2 regions of the Sinorhizobium arboris LMG 14919 genome follow, and region 2 is predicted to be linked to the other one. Evidence: predicted binding sites of a transcription regulator. Region 2 holds the regulator's gene; the other holds the start of a gene.
The links. The regulator LexA, encoded in region 2, represses DNA repair genes until DNA is damaged. The targets are predictions, from matches to a motif close to TGTTCNNNNTGTGTTCNG.
Positions count from the first base shown of each region.

Region 1: the regulator LexA is predicted to act here: its motif matches at 4,108-4,125, upstream of recA (recombinase RecA).

Region 1 covers NZ_ATYB01000014.1:1,660,730-1,668,380, reverse strand. Annotated here, with positions in the region: gene cckA (cell cycle histidine kinase CckA) at 1-1,609, shown strand, start outside; gene SINAR_RS0119340 (pseudouridine-5'-phosphate glycosidase) at 1,823-2,752, opposite strand; gene SINAR_RS0119335 (carbohydrate kinase family protein) at 2,890-3,849, opposite strand; gene recA (recombinase RecA) at 4,183-5,268, shown strand; gene alaS (alanine--tRNA ligase) at 5,596-7,651, shown strand, end outside.
Region 2 covers NZ_ATYB01000014.1:1,446,957-1,454,607, reverse strand. Annotated here, with positions in the region: gene SINAR_RS1000000137825 (hypothetical protein) at 1-228, shown strand, start outside; gene SINAR_RS0118190 (hypothetical protein) at 280-627, opposite strand; tRNA gene SINAR_RS0118185 (tRNA-Cys) at 924-997, opposite strand; gene lexA (transcriptional repressor LexA) at 1,166-1,882, opposite strand; gene SINAR_RS1000000135520 (hypothetical protein) at 2,060-2,224, opposite strand; tRNA gene SINAR_RS0118170 (tRNA-Ala) at 2,398-2,473, opposite strand; tRNA gene SINAR_RS0118165 (tRNA-Ser) at 2,619-2,708, opposite strand; gene SINAR_RS0118160 (hypothetical protein) at 2,906-3,166, opposite strand; gene SINAR_RS0118155 (septal ring lytic transglycosylase RlpA family protein) at 3,801-4,841, shown strand; gene SINAR_RS0118150 (D-alanyl-D-alanine carboxypeptidase family protein) at 4,898-6,052, shown strand; gene tmk (dTMP kinase) at 6,110-6,814, shown strand; gene SINAR_RS0118140 (DNA polymerase III subunit delta') at 6,811-7,651, shown strand, end outside.

The DNA of each region.
Region 1 (7,651 bases), 210 kb from region 2:
CGACGATGGCGATCAGTCGGCGTCAAACGCGGCAATGCGGTTCACCCGCTTCTTCAACAACACACCCATGGCAATCGCCTCGGTGGATGGAAATGGGCGCATTCTCAGAACCAATGCACCGTTCATGAAGCTCTTCGCCGGGCTCGTTTCGCAGGACGAGGTCGAGCGCGGGGCTCAGATCGACGCTGTCGTGCACCAGTCCGAGCGAGGACGCCTGCAGGAATCGCTCGCCGCCGCGAAGGACCGGCAGAGCGATATCGCGCCGATCGACGCGCTTCATCCCAAGGATGAGGGGCGCCACTTCCGCTTCTATGTCAATGCAGTCATCGACCAGAGCGATCAGGCGCCCGAGGAGGCCGCGATCATCTATGCCCTGGAGATCACCGAGCAGAAGGCGCTCGAGAACCAGATGGCGCAGACGCAGAAGATGAATGCCGTCGGAACGCTTGCCGGCGGCATCGCCCATGATTTCAACAACGTGCTGACAGCGATCCTGCTTTCCGCCGACCATCTCCTGCTTTCGGCGCGGCCGGCGGATGCGACCTTCGCCGATCTCATGGAGATCAAGCGTAACGCCAACCGGGCCGCCGTTCTCGTGCGGCAATTGCTCGCCTTCTCGCGCAAGCAGACGATGCGGCCGACGGTGCTCAATCTCACCGACGTCATCGGCGACCTCAGGATGCTCGTCGACCGCATGACCGGCACCAATGTCAAGGTGGAGGTGGATTACGGCCGCGATCTCTGGCCAGTGAAGACCGACCTCGGCCAATTCGAACAGGTGCTCCTGAACCTCGCCGTCAATGCCCGAGATGCCATGCCTGCGGGTGGAATAATCACGCTTCGGACACGCAATCTGCCGGCGGGCGAAGTGGCGGCACTTGGGCGGCGCGAATTGCCCGAGGAAGACTTTGTCATGGTGGAGGTATCGGATCAGGGCACCGGTATTCCACCCGAGATCATGGACAAGATCTTCGAGCCTTTCTTCACCACGAAGGATGTCGGCAAGGGCACCGGGCTCGGCTTGTCGATGGTTTACGGCATCGTGAAACAGTCCGGCGGCTATATCTATCCCGAGTCGGAGATCGGTAGCGGAACGACTTTCCGGATCCTGCTGCCGCGGCACGTCGATGTTCCGGAGACGCGCGAAGAGGATGTGCACGAAGCTGAATCCGCGGCGCCGGCGAAGAGCGAACCGGTTGCGGTGCCCATGCCTCGAGCCGAGCCGGCCGACCTCACCGGGGATTCAGCGGTCGTGTTGCTGGTGGAGGACGAGGAAGCGGTCCGGCGCGGCGGCAAGCGCATGCTGGAGACGCGCGGCTATACGGTCTACGAAGCGGGATCGGGCGTGGAGGCGCTGGAGATCATGGACGAGCTCGACGGCGCCGTCGATATCGTCGTCTCCGACGTCGTGATGCCGGAAATGGACGGTCCGACGCTGCTGCGCGAACTGCGCAAGAAGTATCCGGACCTGAAGTTCATCTTCGTATCCGGCTATGCCGAGGATGCTTTTGCCCGCAATCTGCCGGCCGACGCGAAGTTCGGCTTCCTGCCGAAGCCATTCTCGCTGAAGCAGCTTGCCGTCGCCGTGCGCGAGATGCTCGACAGCTGACAAGATATATCGATTCTACATCTGTGCGGCGCGCATGCCCTCAACCGCCTGCCGGTCCCTTCTCCCGATTTTCGATGGGGAGAAGGGAGAAGCGGCGGCGCTGCGCGTACCCTTCGTCCCGCCTGCGGCAAGAAGGTGCCGGCGGGCGGATGAGGAGAAAAACCGGGGCGATATGACCCTTTCGCTTCGCTCTATTGCGTGGCGCTGCCGCCGTCACCTCGCGGCGAGAGCGACGGCGATCTCGGCAGCAAGGCGCGCATTGTTTTCGACCAGGGCGATGTTGGTTTCGAGACTGCGCCCATCCGTCAAACGGAAGAGGTTGTCGAGCAGATACGGCGTGACCGCCTTGCCGGAAATCCCTTCGCTGGCCGCGTTGTCCAGCGCGCGGGTGATGTAGATTTCCATCTCCTCGCGGGGGATCTCGCTTTCTTCGGGAACCGGATTGGCGATAAGCATCCCCCCGTCGATTCCGAGCAGCTCGCGCGTCTGCTGGAAACTGGCGATCGCTGCCGGGCTGTTCAGCATCAGCGGGCTCTTGAGGCCGGAATCGCGTGACCAGAAGGCCGGGAAGTTCTCGCTGTCATAGGTTACGACCGGGACGCCGCGGCTTTCGAGCACTTCGAGAGTTTTGGGAATGTCCAGAATGGCCTTGGCGCCGGCACAGACGACGATCACGCCGGTCCGTGCGAGTTCGTCGAGATCGGCCGATATGTCGAAGCTCTGTTCCGCTCCGCGGTGAACGCCGCCGATGCCTCCGGTCGCGAAAACCCTGATGTCGGCGCGGGCGGCAGCGATCATCGTTGCGGCAACCGTCGTGGCGCCGGTGCGGCGTTCGGCGATGGCAAAGGCGAGATCGGCGCGCGAAAGCTTCATCGCGCCCTGAGTCTTCGACAGCGCCTCCAGCTTTGCGCCGTCCAGGCCGATATGCAGGACCCCGTGGATCACGGCGATGGTCGCGGGCACCGCGCCCTGTTCCCGAATGATCGTCTCGACGCTGCGGGCCATGTCGAGGTTGCCGGGATAGGGCATGCCATGCGTGATGATCGTCGATTCCAGTGCAACGATGGGCGCACCGCGTTGCTTGGCGGCCGCGACTTCATCCGAATATGCCATCGGCAGGGACGGGGAGGAGAGGTTGGTCATGGTCTTTTCCTTGAGTCACGACCTCCTCGAGGAGAATCGCTCGGGAGGTCTGGTCGATTCCGGAGCCTGGAACAGCGGGATGGGGAAGAACTGCCCCCATTTCCGCGCTACCGGCTCCCCAATTCAGCCGCCAAATCTCATGACAGCATTTCCGTTCCCGGCACAAGGTGCAGAACCTGCTCCAGCATGTCCTGCGACATCCCGTCGGAAGCCGCGAAGGGCGAGTGCAGCGTTATGACGGCGGCCGCTATGCCGCAACGCAAGGAAGCGGAAAGATCGCTGCCTGCAAGCCGGGCGGTGAGAAAGCCCGAGGCCAGCGCGTCGCCGGCGCCGGTGACGTCGGCGAGCGCTGGAAGAGCCGGTGGGGTCCCGAGGCAGGCACTCTCGCGATCGAAGGCTACCGCGGCGCGGCCTCCGCGCGTCACGACGCCTCCGGAGAGGCCGACGGAGCGCAGCAGCGACGGCCATTCTTCGGCGGTCGAGGCTTCGGTTTCGGTAAGCGCACGTGCTTCCGTCTCGTTCAGGAACAGGAAATCGAGCTGCTCCAGGCATTCCCGGTAGCGGACCACCTTTGCCGGCGAAACGGCGATACCGGCACGTAGCTGGCTGTACCCCGCGGTGCATCCGACGAGGGCCGTCAAGGTCTCCCCCGGCAGATTGGCGTCCATCAGCACGAGCTCGCTCGCAGCCAAAATCTCACGCGTGGCACGCTGCTGCAGCCGGCGCGGTGTAAACAAAGCGTAGAGATCCATGTCCGCGAGCGCGATGACCAGATTGCCGTCGTTTTCGAGGATTGCCGTATAGCTCGGCGTCTTGCGGTCGAGAAAGATGAAAGGACGGTCGATCACACCCGCAGCTTCCGCCGCTGCCGCCACCGTGTCGCCGGCGGCATCGCCGCCGCGCGGGCTGATCATCGTCACTCGATGGCCGAGACGCGAGAGATTTCGTGCGGCATTGAAGCCGCCGCCGCCGGCCTCCTCGAACCACGTGCCCGGATTGCTCGCGCCCGGTGCCGTCGCGCCGCTGATCCGGCCGCGTCGGTCGATATGCGCGCCGCCGAAAACGGCGATATTCCGCGGCTTCACCAGTTTCTGCATCTGATCCTCGACAAAAGGCGGAAAAAGGAGGCGAAGCCTCGCTTCCGCCGGCATCCCGATCTATCGTTCCGGACTATGTTCTATGGCTTTGTCCGGATTTGATCCACTGCGATTCACGACGCGAATCGGGACTTTGGGAAAATGCCCGGGCGAGTTGACGCGCCGCCTGTGGATACAGTGGTCGCGCGGCGTGAACAAGAGTTGAACGCAACGAAATAAAGTGAGCATTTTCAACTCTTTGAGGTGCCATTGCCAAATTGGAACAAAACATGTACAAAAACGCTTGCGGCGGCTTCATTGCCTCGATAGCTCCAATAACCTAAAGGTGGACCAATGGCACAAAATTCTTTGCGGCTCGTAGAGGACAAATCGGTGGACAAAAGCAAGGCACTTGAAGCGGCTCTTTCCCAGATCGAACGTTCGTTCGGCAAGGGATCGATCATGAAGCTCGGAGCGAAGGACAGCGTGGTTGAGATCGAAACCGTCTCCACCGGTTCGCTCGGTCTCGATATCGCGCTCGGAATAGGCGGTCTGCCGAAGGGCCGCATCATCGAGATCTATGGTCCGGAAAGCTCGGGCAAGACCACGCTGGCGCTGCAGACCATTGCCGAGGCCCAGAAGAAGGGCGGCATCTGCGGATTTGTGGATGCCGAGCATGCACTCGACCCGATCTATGCGCGCAAGCTCGGCGTCGACCTCGAAAATCTCCTGATTTCGCAGCCCGATACGGGGGAACAGGCGCTGGAAATCACCGATACGCTGGTCCGCTCCGGCGCAATCGACGTGCTTGTCGTCGATTCGGTGGCCGCACTCGTGCCGCGCGCCGAAATCGAGGGCGAGATGGGCGACAGCCTGCCGGGCATGCAGGCGCGGCTCATGAGCCAGGCGCTGCGCAAGCTGACGGCCTCGATCTCCAAGTCCAATTGCATGGTGATCTTCATCAACCAGATCCGCATGAAGATCGGGGTGATGTTCGGCTCGCCGGAAACGACGACGGGCGGTAATGCGCTCAAGTTTTACGCTTCCGTTCGTCTCGATATCCGGCGCATCGGCTCGGTCAAGGAGCGTGAGGAGGTCGTCGGCAACCAGACGCGGGTCAAGGTCGTCAAGAACAAGATGGCGCCGCCCTTCAAGCAGGTCGAGTTCGACATCATGTATGGCGAAGGCGTTTCGAAGACGGGCGAGTTGATCGACCTCGGAGTCAAGGCGGGCATCGTCGAGAAATCCGGTGCATGGTTTTCCTATAACAGCCAACGCCTCGGCCAGGGGCGGGAGAACGCCAAGCTCTTCCTGCGGGAAAATCCCGATCTGCTGCGCGAAATCGAAACGGCCTTGCGGCAGAATGCCGGTCTCATCGCGGATCGGTTCCTGGAGAATGGCGGGCCGGAAAGCGAAGGCGACGAAGCCGCCGATATGTAAGGGGCGGCGACCGTCTCCTTGAAGCATGCAAAACCGGCCCTCGTCGCGTGCGGCCGGTTTTTTGCTGCCGTCTGGACAGCATGATATGCGGACGATAAAAGCCTGTGGTTCCGACGGCTCCGCCGGCGGAGAGTGCGGCTACGACGATGCATGCCGCCTGAAAGCGCGCAGCGCTTTTGGGACGACGACATGTACGAAAACAAGAGCAATAAGCGCGCCGCATGAATTCGATTGAACGCGACGCGCTTTTGCGCGGGGTTGAAGAGTGCGGCTGGCGGCCCGAATACGTCCGGTTGCCGCCGGTGCAGTACACAGATAGGACGCAAGATGAGCGGCGTGAATGAAATCCGGTCGATGTTTCTCGACTATTTCCGCAAGAACGGTCACGAGATCGTGCCGTCCAGCCCCCTCGTGCCGCGCAATGACCCGACATTGATGTTCACCAATGCCGGCATGGTGCAGTTCAAGAACGTGTTCACCGGCCTCGAGCAGCGTCCTTACTCGACCGCGGCCACGGCGCAGAAATGCGTGCGCGCCGGCGGCAAGCACAACGACCTCGACAATGTCGGCTATACCGCCCGGCACCACACCTTCTTCGAAATGCTCGGCAATTTCTCCTTCGGCGACTATTTCAAGGAGCGCGCGATCGAGCTTGCCTGGAACCTGATCACCAAGGAATACGGGCTCGATCCGAAGCGGCTGCTCGTCACCGTCTATCACACGGACGACGAGGCTTTCGGCCTCTGGAAGAAGATCGCCGGCCTGAGCGACGACCGTATCATCCGCATCCCGACGAGCGACAACTTCTGGGCTATGGGTGATACCGGCCCATGCGGCCCGTGCTCGGAGATATTCTACGATCACGGCGAACAGATATGGGGCGGACCTCCCGGCTCGGCCGAGGAAGACGGCGATCGCTTCATCGAGATCTGGAACCTCGTCTTCATGCAGTACGAGCAGGTCACGAAGGAAGAGCGCGTCGACCTTCCGCGGCCCTCGATCGACACGGGCATGGGGCTGGAGCGCGTTGCCGCCGTGCTCCAGGGCCAGCACGACAACTATGACATCGATCTTTTCCGCGCATTGATCGCTGCTTCCGAGGAGGCGACCGGCGTCAAGGCCGAAGGCGACCGCCGCGCGAGCCATCGCGTGATCGCAGACCATCTGCGTTCGTCGGCCTTCCTGATTGCCGACGGGGTTCTGCCGTCGAACGAAGGCCGCGGTTACGTGCTGCGCCGAATCATGCGTCGCGCTATGCGCCATGCACAGCTGCTTGGCGCGCGGGATCCGCTGATGTGGAGGCTCCTGCCGGCACTTGTGGGTCAGATGGGGCGCGCCTATCCGGAACTGGTCCGCGCCGAAGCGCTGATCTCGGAAACGCTGAAGCTGGAGGAAACCCGCTTCCGCAAGACCCTGGAGCGCGGCCTCAACCTTCTGGCGGAAGCCTCGGCCGATCTTTCGGAAGGCGATCAGTTCAACGGTGAAACGGCCTTCAAGCTCTACGACACCTACGGTTTCCCGCTCGACCTCACGCAGGATGCACTGCGTGCCAAGGGCATCGGGGTCGATACGGACGCATTTGCGGCCGCCATGCAACGGCAGAAGGCCGAGGCCCGCGCCAACTGGACCGGCTCCGGCGAAGCCGCGACCGAGACCATCTGGTTCGAACTCAGAGACAAGCACGGTGCGACCGACTTTCTCGGCTACGACACCGAGTCGGCCGAAGGGGTCATTCAGGCGATCGTCCGGGACGGCACCGTCGTCGAGTCGGCCGCCAAGGGCGAGACTGTCCAGTTGGTTTTGAACCAGACGCCTTTCTACGGCGAATCCGGCGGCCAGGTGGGCGACACCGGCGTCATCACCACCGAGACCGGCAAGCTTGCAGTGACCGACACGCAGAAGCGTGGGGAAGGGCTCTTCGTCCACTATTGCACCGTGGAGGAGGGCAGCGTGAAGACCGGCGAAGCGGCCGCCCTGGCGGTCGACCATGTGCGCCGTACGCGTCTGCGCGCAAACCATTCCGCGACGCACTTGCTGCACGAGGCGCTGCGCGAGGTGCTTGGTACGCATGTTGCGCAGAAGGGCTCGCTGGTCGCGCCTGAGCGCCTGCGCTTCGACGTCTCTCATCCGAAGCCCATGACGGCGGAGGAGTTGAAGGTCGTCGAGGAGATGGCGAACGAAATCATCGTCCAGAACACGCCGGTCGTCACACGGCTGATGAGCGTCGACGATGCGATCGCCGAGGGCGCCATGGCGCTCTTCGGGGAGAAGTACGGCGACGAGGTGCGGGTCGTGTCCATGGGGCAGGGCATTCGCGGCTCCAAAGCCGGCAGGCCTTATTCGGTCGAGCTTTGCGGCGGCACGCATGTGTCCGCCACGGGGG
Region 2 (7,651 bases):
TTGCCCAGTTCCCCCGCCTTGCGTGTCCTCATCGGCGTGCTGCTCGTGTGTGGCGGTTTGCTCGGTTTTTTACCGGTGCTGGGCTTCTGGATGGTTCCTCTGGGCCTTCTCGTGCTTTCGCACGATATACCCTCGATCCGTCGCCGGCGCCGCAGGCTGGCCGTATGGTGGGCGCGATGGCGCGGGAAACCGAATTCCCCCGGGCCCAATTCCTCCGACAGGCCGTGATTCGCTCGAATCGCGAAGAGGACCACCTCTCCTGCGGGCGCACTGCATTTTTCAGTCGTCAGAACTACCCGGCTTTCGTCGCCACTTTGGCAGAAGAGCAAATATGACGCAGACGAGTACCAGAGCAGTCGGCCAGAAGTCGGTCGCCTGATCCCAACTCCATTTCCACATTTTGTAACCTTCAAGGTGAGGCGGCTGCAGGTTTGCGCTGATCTCGAAATCACGTTTCTCGCGTCCGTGAAAGTGTCCGGCGGCGAATGCGAGGCCGATGATCAGCGCCAGCCTCCTCGGCGCAACCACCATGAACAGCAGGGCGACGACTGCTGCGATACAGAAGCCCTCGACCACATGGCCGAGCCAATCAAAGTGGCGCTGAATGTAGCCCCAGGGAATATCCATCATGTCGCGCTTCGAGTACCGCCGCTCCCGACGAGCCGGGCTGACAGGGTGCTATAGCACAACCGCCAATCAGGGGGCCACAAAGTCCTCGGGACCTCAGCTCGGCGCTGTCCTTCGCGAATACGGATCCTGCGTTCGTCTGACGAAGGTTATTCGGTCTCGCCTTGTGAATGTCGTCACGCGACGACCAAGCCGCAATGTCAGAGCTGCTGAGGGGCAGCTGAGCGTGACTGAAGGGCTGTTGATGGCAAAGAAAAGAAAATTTCTCGTGCAGCAAAGCCGGATTCGTATGGCTTTGGAGGCCTCGGCCGGAATTGAACCGGCGTACAAGGATTTGCAGTCCTCTGCGTCACCACTCCGCCACGAGGCCTCTACGATTTGGATTTTCAAATCGTGGCGCGGATTTAGAATGATTGATCGGAATCCGCAAGAGGGTTCATTTCGAATAGGGGCTTTTTTATTCTGTTTAACTGTTTGCCTTCCGTTCTACGGATGGCGTGGTCATGATGCTCGAAGGCTCAACACCTTATCTGACGCCCTAGTGGTAGCGCCGGATGAGGCCGACCAGGCGACCTTGGATCTTGACCCGATCAGGACCGAATATGCGTGTTTCGTAAGCCGGATTGGCGGCCTCGAGCGCAATGGAGGCGCCCTTGCGCCGGAATCGCTTCAGGGTGGCTTCCTCATCGTCGATCAGGGCGACGACGATATCTCCTGGGCTGGCGGTGCTTCCATTCCGGATGATCACCGTATCGCCGTCGAGGATACCGGCCTCGATCATCGAATCGCCTTTGATCTCGAGAGCGTAATGCTCGCCATTGCCGATCATTTCGACCGGTACCGAAATATCGTGCATATTGTTCTGGATTGCAGAAATCGGCACGCCGGCAGCAATGCGGCCCATGACCGGAACGGTAACCGATGCGGTCTCGGCCGGCGGCGGCGCCTTCGGTGCGGGGGGCGGCGCTGCGGGCTTGCCGAGGCTGCCTTCGATCACGCTAGGCGAAAAGCCGCGGCGGACCTGCGAAGTGCCGGTATAGGCCTCCGGCAACTTGATGACTTCCAGAGCCCGCGCACGATTCGGTAGCCGGCGAATAAACCCGCGCTCTTCGAGTGCCGTGATCAAACGGTGAATGCCCGACTTGGACGCGAGGTCCAGAGCGTCTTTCATCTCGTCGAAGGACGGCGGGACCCCGGATTCCTTCATTCGTTCATGAATGAACAGAAGCAATTCCTGTTGCTTGCGGGTCAGCATGGCGCGTCACTCCAGAATCGCGAAACAAATCAAGAACAGAACCTATCTGTTCCATATGTGTTCCGCAAGTACCTAAAATTCCGTGAATTTCGCTTGCTGCTCTATGCAAGGGCGCAACGCCGGCATGCCGGGCAAAGATCACCGGTGTCTTCGGAGGCGAGGGCGGACTATGCGGGCCTAGTAGGCAAGGCGCAGCCCGCCCGGCGTAAGAACGTCGAATTCAGGCTCGGGATAGGGCCCGTACCATTGGGTGTAGGTCGTGTTGGTCGAGCCTGTGCTCGCGCATGCCGAAAGGGCGAAAAGGGCAAAGATTACCGCTGCCACCAAAGATTTATCAGGCATGTTTTTCTCCGCTCGCGGGAGTTGCCCAGACCTCGGAGGGGTCAGACCAAAACTTTCTCTCAAATCAGCTTTCTTGGCAAGCGCAGCCGAACCGTCGGGCCGACCGAGACTGGCGCAACCCGGCGGGGTTGCGGCAGTATTACCTATGTCTCCGGGTCGGACAAAGGTCAGGATGGTGGAGCCGAAGGGAGTCGAACCCTCGACCTCCGCAGTGCGATTGCGGCGCTCTCCCAACTGAGCTACGACCCCACTGATCAACGATTGTATATGAGTTTTCGCTCGCCTGCGCCAGCGCATTCCGCTTGCCGACCATATTGTAATGCAAGGATGCGGTTAATAGCTGCAGGCCGCGTGAACTCAAACGGCATGCATCGCGGTGCACTGATTTTCTGAATGGCGGAAGAGGTGGGATTCGAACCCACGGTACGCTTTCACGCACGCCGGTTTTCAAGACCGGTGCCTTAAACCGCTCGGCCACTCTTCCAAGTGATTGAGGAGCTTCGTGAAATTCGTTTCCGAGTTCTCGATAGACCGGCGATCGCTGCCGGTTTGCTGCCCATTCACCAACGGCTGGCTTTTTAGCAGCTTTGATCGCATCGTCAACGTGCTCCGGAGCATTTGCGTGCGTTCCGGGCCTGCCCGACGGGGAGAAATCGGTCGCACGCCGCGCGTCCCTGCTGATCATCGTAAGCGCCGGTTGAGAATTATTCTGAGGCGGGCGCTGGTCCGGTTGCGGCCGGACTGTTCCTCCATCGATCCTTCCGGCGCAAATGGCGGCCAGTCGAAGTCTTCGCCGAGCGCGTCTCTGGCCTGCAGTCCATCGAGGCGATGGAGCAGGGCGACGATCATCTCACGGTCGCTGATGCCGCTGCCAGGCTCCAAATAGGCGAACAGGTCTCTGCGACAGTCCTCTATGAGCACTCTCATCTTGTCGGCATTCATGGACGTCCTCCCGAGGGTGCGCGCCGCACTGGGCCACATACGCCCAGGACACAGACAAGGACAATCGTCTCGGGCGCTGTTCAGTGTCTCGCACTGCGGTCAGCCTTTCTTCGCCTGCGGGGCGTACACCGCGACCTCCCGGTCGCCGCCCGTCGCTCCGGCGGTCCATAATCGTCTCATACATTGCGAGAGCCTTTTGGACGTCGAGCCAGAGCGCAGGAGGCACACCGGGAACGGAGCCCCAGAGTTGCACCGACGGGAAGCTTCGGTCAGCTCTGAGGCGCCACACCCTGCGGCTTACGAGAGTGCCGCCCAGGCGCTTATTGCGATATGTGGCGGCAGCGACACCCGGCAACGGGCTTAGGACCTTTGGCAAGTCCTGTCGGACTATGGTCCAGCGGCACATTTACGTTCCGTAAACCATGACGGGAGATTTTCAGACCCCCTTCGCCTTCCAGTTCGCAATTTCGCCTTGTTGTTGTCATGATTGTTCGACTGTTTCGTTTCGGGACGGCGAAATTCTGGCGGGGAACTACTGCACGATTGCGCAAAATCTCTGCGCGTCCGGTCGGAAGCGTGAGCGCTATTGGAGCGGATTTTCGGGTGCGGCTTTGCGAATGATCTTGTGGGACAGATGACATCCAATAACGGTGCGGCATATCTTGTGAGGGGGCTCCGCCTCGCAGCGGTTCCGTTGCTTTGCGCGGTGCTTGCGGCCTGCGGATCGACGCCGAGCGTCAAGAAGACCAAGGCGCGGAGCAAGGAGTATTTCGCCGAGTCCGTCTATGGTGTCAAAGCCAGCCCCAGAGTCGCCACCGGGGACAATATTCCCAAGGGTGGTGGTCGCTACCAGGTCGGCAAACCCTATCAGGTAAAGGGCAAGTGGTATCAGCCGAAGGAGGATTTCGGCTATAACAAGAGCGGGATGGCATCTTGGTACGGGTCGGCCTTTCATGGCCGGCTGACGGCGAATGGCGAAGTCTATGACAAGCACCACCTTTCGGCCGCACACCCGACTTTTCCGCTGCCGAGCTATGCCCGCGTGACGAATCTGGAGAATGGAACGTCGGTCATCGTGCGTGTCAACGATCGCGGACCTTATGAGTACGGCCGGATCATCGACGTCTCTTCGAAGACCGCCGACCTGCTGGATATCAAGCGCAAGGGCAGTGCCAATGTTCGCGTTCAGTATATCGGCCGCGCGCCCCTAGAAGGCAACGACATGCCCTACCTCATGGCTTCCTACGTCAGGAAGGGCGACCGTAGCCCGAGCGTCATGCCGGAAGGACAGATCGCAACAGGCGTGATGGTCGCCTCCAACAAGCCGTTGCGCGATCTGGTTCCGGAGCTCAGTGCTGTGCCCGTTCCGAATAAGTCGAAGCTCGGCACCGGCGTGCCGATGAACGCACTTGCTGAGCCGGCGCGGCCCTCTTCAATGCCGAGCGCGTTCGGCGAGTTTGCGATTCTGCCGGAGATCGGCCCCATGCCGACGTCGCGCCCGCAATTGATCCCGCTGCCGGACGGCAGCATGGCCTATGCTTCGGCATATGTCGAAGTCCGCGTCAGCGACAAACCTTCGCCCTTCGAAGCGATCATGGTCGATCGCAATCCGCTGACGCCCGATTCCATTCTCGCCTATGCGAAGCGCCAGAATCGAAGCGTCCACCTGCACTGACTCCGGTTGAAGAGGGTTTTTCGCGCTGCTATGCCCATGAAGAACCGGAGTTTCTCATGCGCATGAAGTGCATTGCGGTCGCAGCTTTTCTCGCGGCCATCGTTTCGGGGCAAGCGGTCGCACAAACGCCCGCCTTCGACACCAAAGCGAAACAGATATATCTCGTCGATGCTGAAACGGGCACGGTGCTCTTTTCACGCGACGAGGATGCGCCTGTCCCGCCTGCCTCGCTCGCCAAGCTCATGGCGATGGAGGTGGTTTTCGAGGCCCTGGACAAGGGCGAAGTGACGCCCGAGACGACTTTCCAGGTCTCGGAACATGCGTGGCGTACCGGCGGCGCTCCTTCCGGCACCGCAACGATGTTCGCCGCCATAAAATCCAGGATCCGAGTTGCGGATCTCATCCAGGGCGCAACGGTGCAACTTGCCAACGACGCCTGCATCGTGCTGGCCGAAGGCATGACCGGCAGCGAGGCTGCCTTTGCCGAACGGATGACCAAGCGGGCGCGCGAACTCGGGCTGCCGGTCGCCACCTTCAAGAATGCCACCGGGCTGCCGCATCCGGAAAACAAGATCACGATGCGCGAACTCGTCGCCCTTGCGCGGCACCTGTACGAGGCGCATCCGAATCACTACCGCCTCTATTCGCAGCCTGAATTCGAGTGGAACAAGATCCTTCAGCGCAACAAGAACCCGCTGATCGCTGCGAATGTCGGCGTCGACGGCCTGGCTACCGGTTTTGCGGAGGGTTTCGGCTTCTCGCTGACCGCCTCGATGCAACGGGGCGAGCGCCGCGTCTATCTTGCGATGGGTGGCCTTGAGAGCGACAAGGAGAGAATCGAGGAGAGCCGCAGGGTCCTCGATTGGGCGATGACCGCTTTCGAGAAACGGCGCATTTTTGCAGATGGTGAGACCATCGGAGAAGCGAGCGTCTATGGCGGCGCAGATTCGCGGGTGCCGCTCGTAGCGGCCGGCCCGGTCGACGTTCTGCTGCCGGTAAAAAATCCGGAACGGCTGACGGCTCGCATCATCTACAAATGGCCGCTCAATGCGCCGGTCGCTGCCGGCCAGCAGGTCGGCGTCGTCAAGCTCTGGAACGGGGAAAAGCTGCTACGGGAGGTGCCCGTCAGGACGGCAAAGGCGGTCGAACCCGGAACGCTTGCCAGCCGGGCGCTCGATGCGCTGCAGGAACTGCTGTTCTTCTGGTTGTGACAAATGCGCGTCGCGACGGTTCCTTCCACCGGACCGATCGGCTAAAGAGGGACCGATATGCACGCCGATCCGAGAATTGAAGTGTCGCTGGTCAAGGGTTTGTTCATAACATTCGAGGGGGGAGAGGGGGCCGGCAAGTCGACCCAGATGCGCCTTCTTGCGGAAGCGCTCAGCGGGCGCGGCTACCGCGTGCTCACCACGCGCGAGCCGGGCGGCTCCGCCGGCGCCGAAGCGGTCCGCCACGTCCTTCTTTCAGGCGCGGCGGAGTCCTTCGGAGTTCGCATGGAAGCGATCCTCTTTGCGGCCGCCCGCAGCGATCATGTCGAGGAGGTGATCCGTCCGGCGCTCCAGCAGGGAACGATCGTCCTTTGCGATCGATTCATGGATTCCTCTCGCGTCTATCAGGGAGTGACGGGCAACCTGGAACCGGCTTTCGTCGAAACCTTGGAACGCGTTGCCGTGAACGGCGTCATTCCCGACTGCACCATCATCTTCGATCTTCCTGCTTCGGTCGGGCTCGAGCGCGCTCGTCGTCGCGCCGCAAACGACAGTCCCGACCGATTTGAAAAGGAACAGCTGGAAACGCACGAAAAACGGCGCGAAGCATTTCTCGACATTGCTGCGGCCGATCCGGAGCGCTGCCGCGTCGTCGATGCCAACCGTCCGCCGGACGCGATTGCGGCCGAGGTGTTCAGCCTTGTCGAGGCGCTGCTTCCCGCCGAGGACAAGCCGCAGCCTTCGAATGCGGAAGCGACGTCATGACCACGGAACATCCAGGTGTGCTGGAGGGGGCGCTCGCTCCGGCGACGAACAGCAAGCTCTTTGGCCATCAGCAAGCGGAAGCGTTTCTCGCGCAGAGCTACAGGTCCGGCAAGGGACATCATGCGATCCTGATCGAAGGGCCGGAGGGAATCGGCAAGGCGACGCTCGCCTTTCGCTTCGCCAATCATGTTCTGAGCCATCCGGACCCGGCAGAAGCCCCCGACAGGCTTGCCGATCCTGACCCCGCCTCGATCGTCACGCGGCAGCTTGCTACTGGCGCGTCGCACAACCTGCTCCATCTCAAGCGTCCGGTGGACGAGAAGACGGGCAGGGCGAAGGCGGCCATCACGGTCGACGAGGTACGCCGCGCCGGCAAGTTCTTTGGGCAGACGTCAGGCACCGGAAACTGGCGCATCGTCATCATCGATCCCGCCGACGATCTCAACCGAAATGCCGCCAATGCGATTTTGAAGATATTGGAGGAGCCGCCGCGTCGTTCGCTGTTCCTGGTGCTCACCCATGCGCCGGGGAAGCTCCTGCCGACCATCCGTTCGCGTTGCCTGCCTTTGCGGCTGAAGCCTCTGGAGACGGAAGCCCTGCGCCAGGCGCTTGCGCATCTCGGCCTCGATCTCACCGGTTCCGGCGCCGACCGTGTTCTCGCCGCCGCGAGCGGCAGCGTTTCGGAGGCGCTGAAGCTGATAAACTATGGCGGACTGGATATCGCCGCGGCTTTCGAAGACATCCTGGCGGGGCAGGGTCCTTCCGTCCGCAAGAACATGCACAAGCTCGCCGACGCTCTGTCGGGCAAGGACAGCGAAACGATCTTCGATTTCTTCT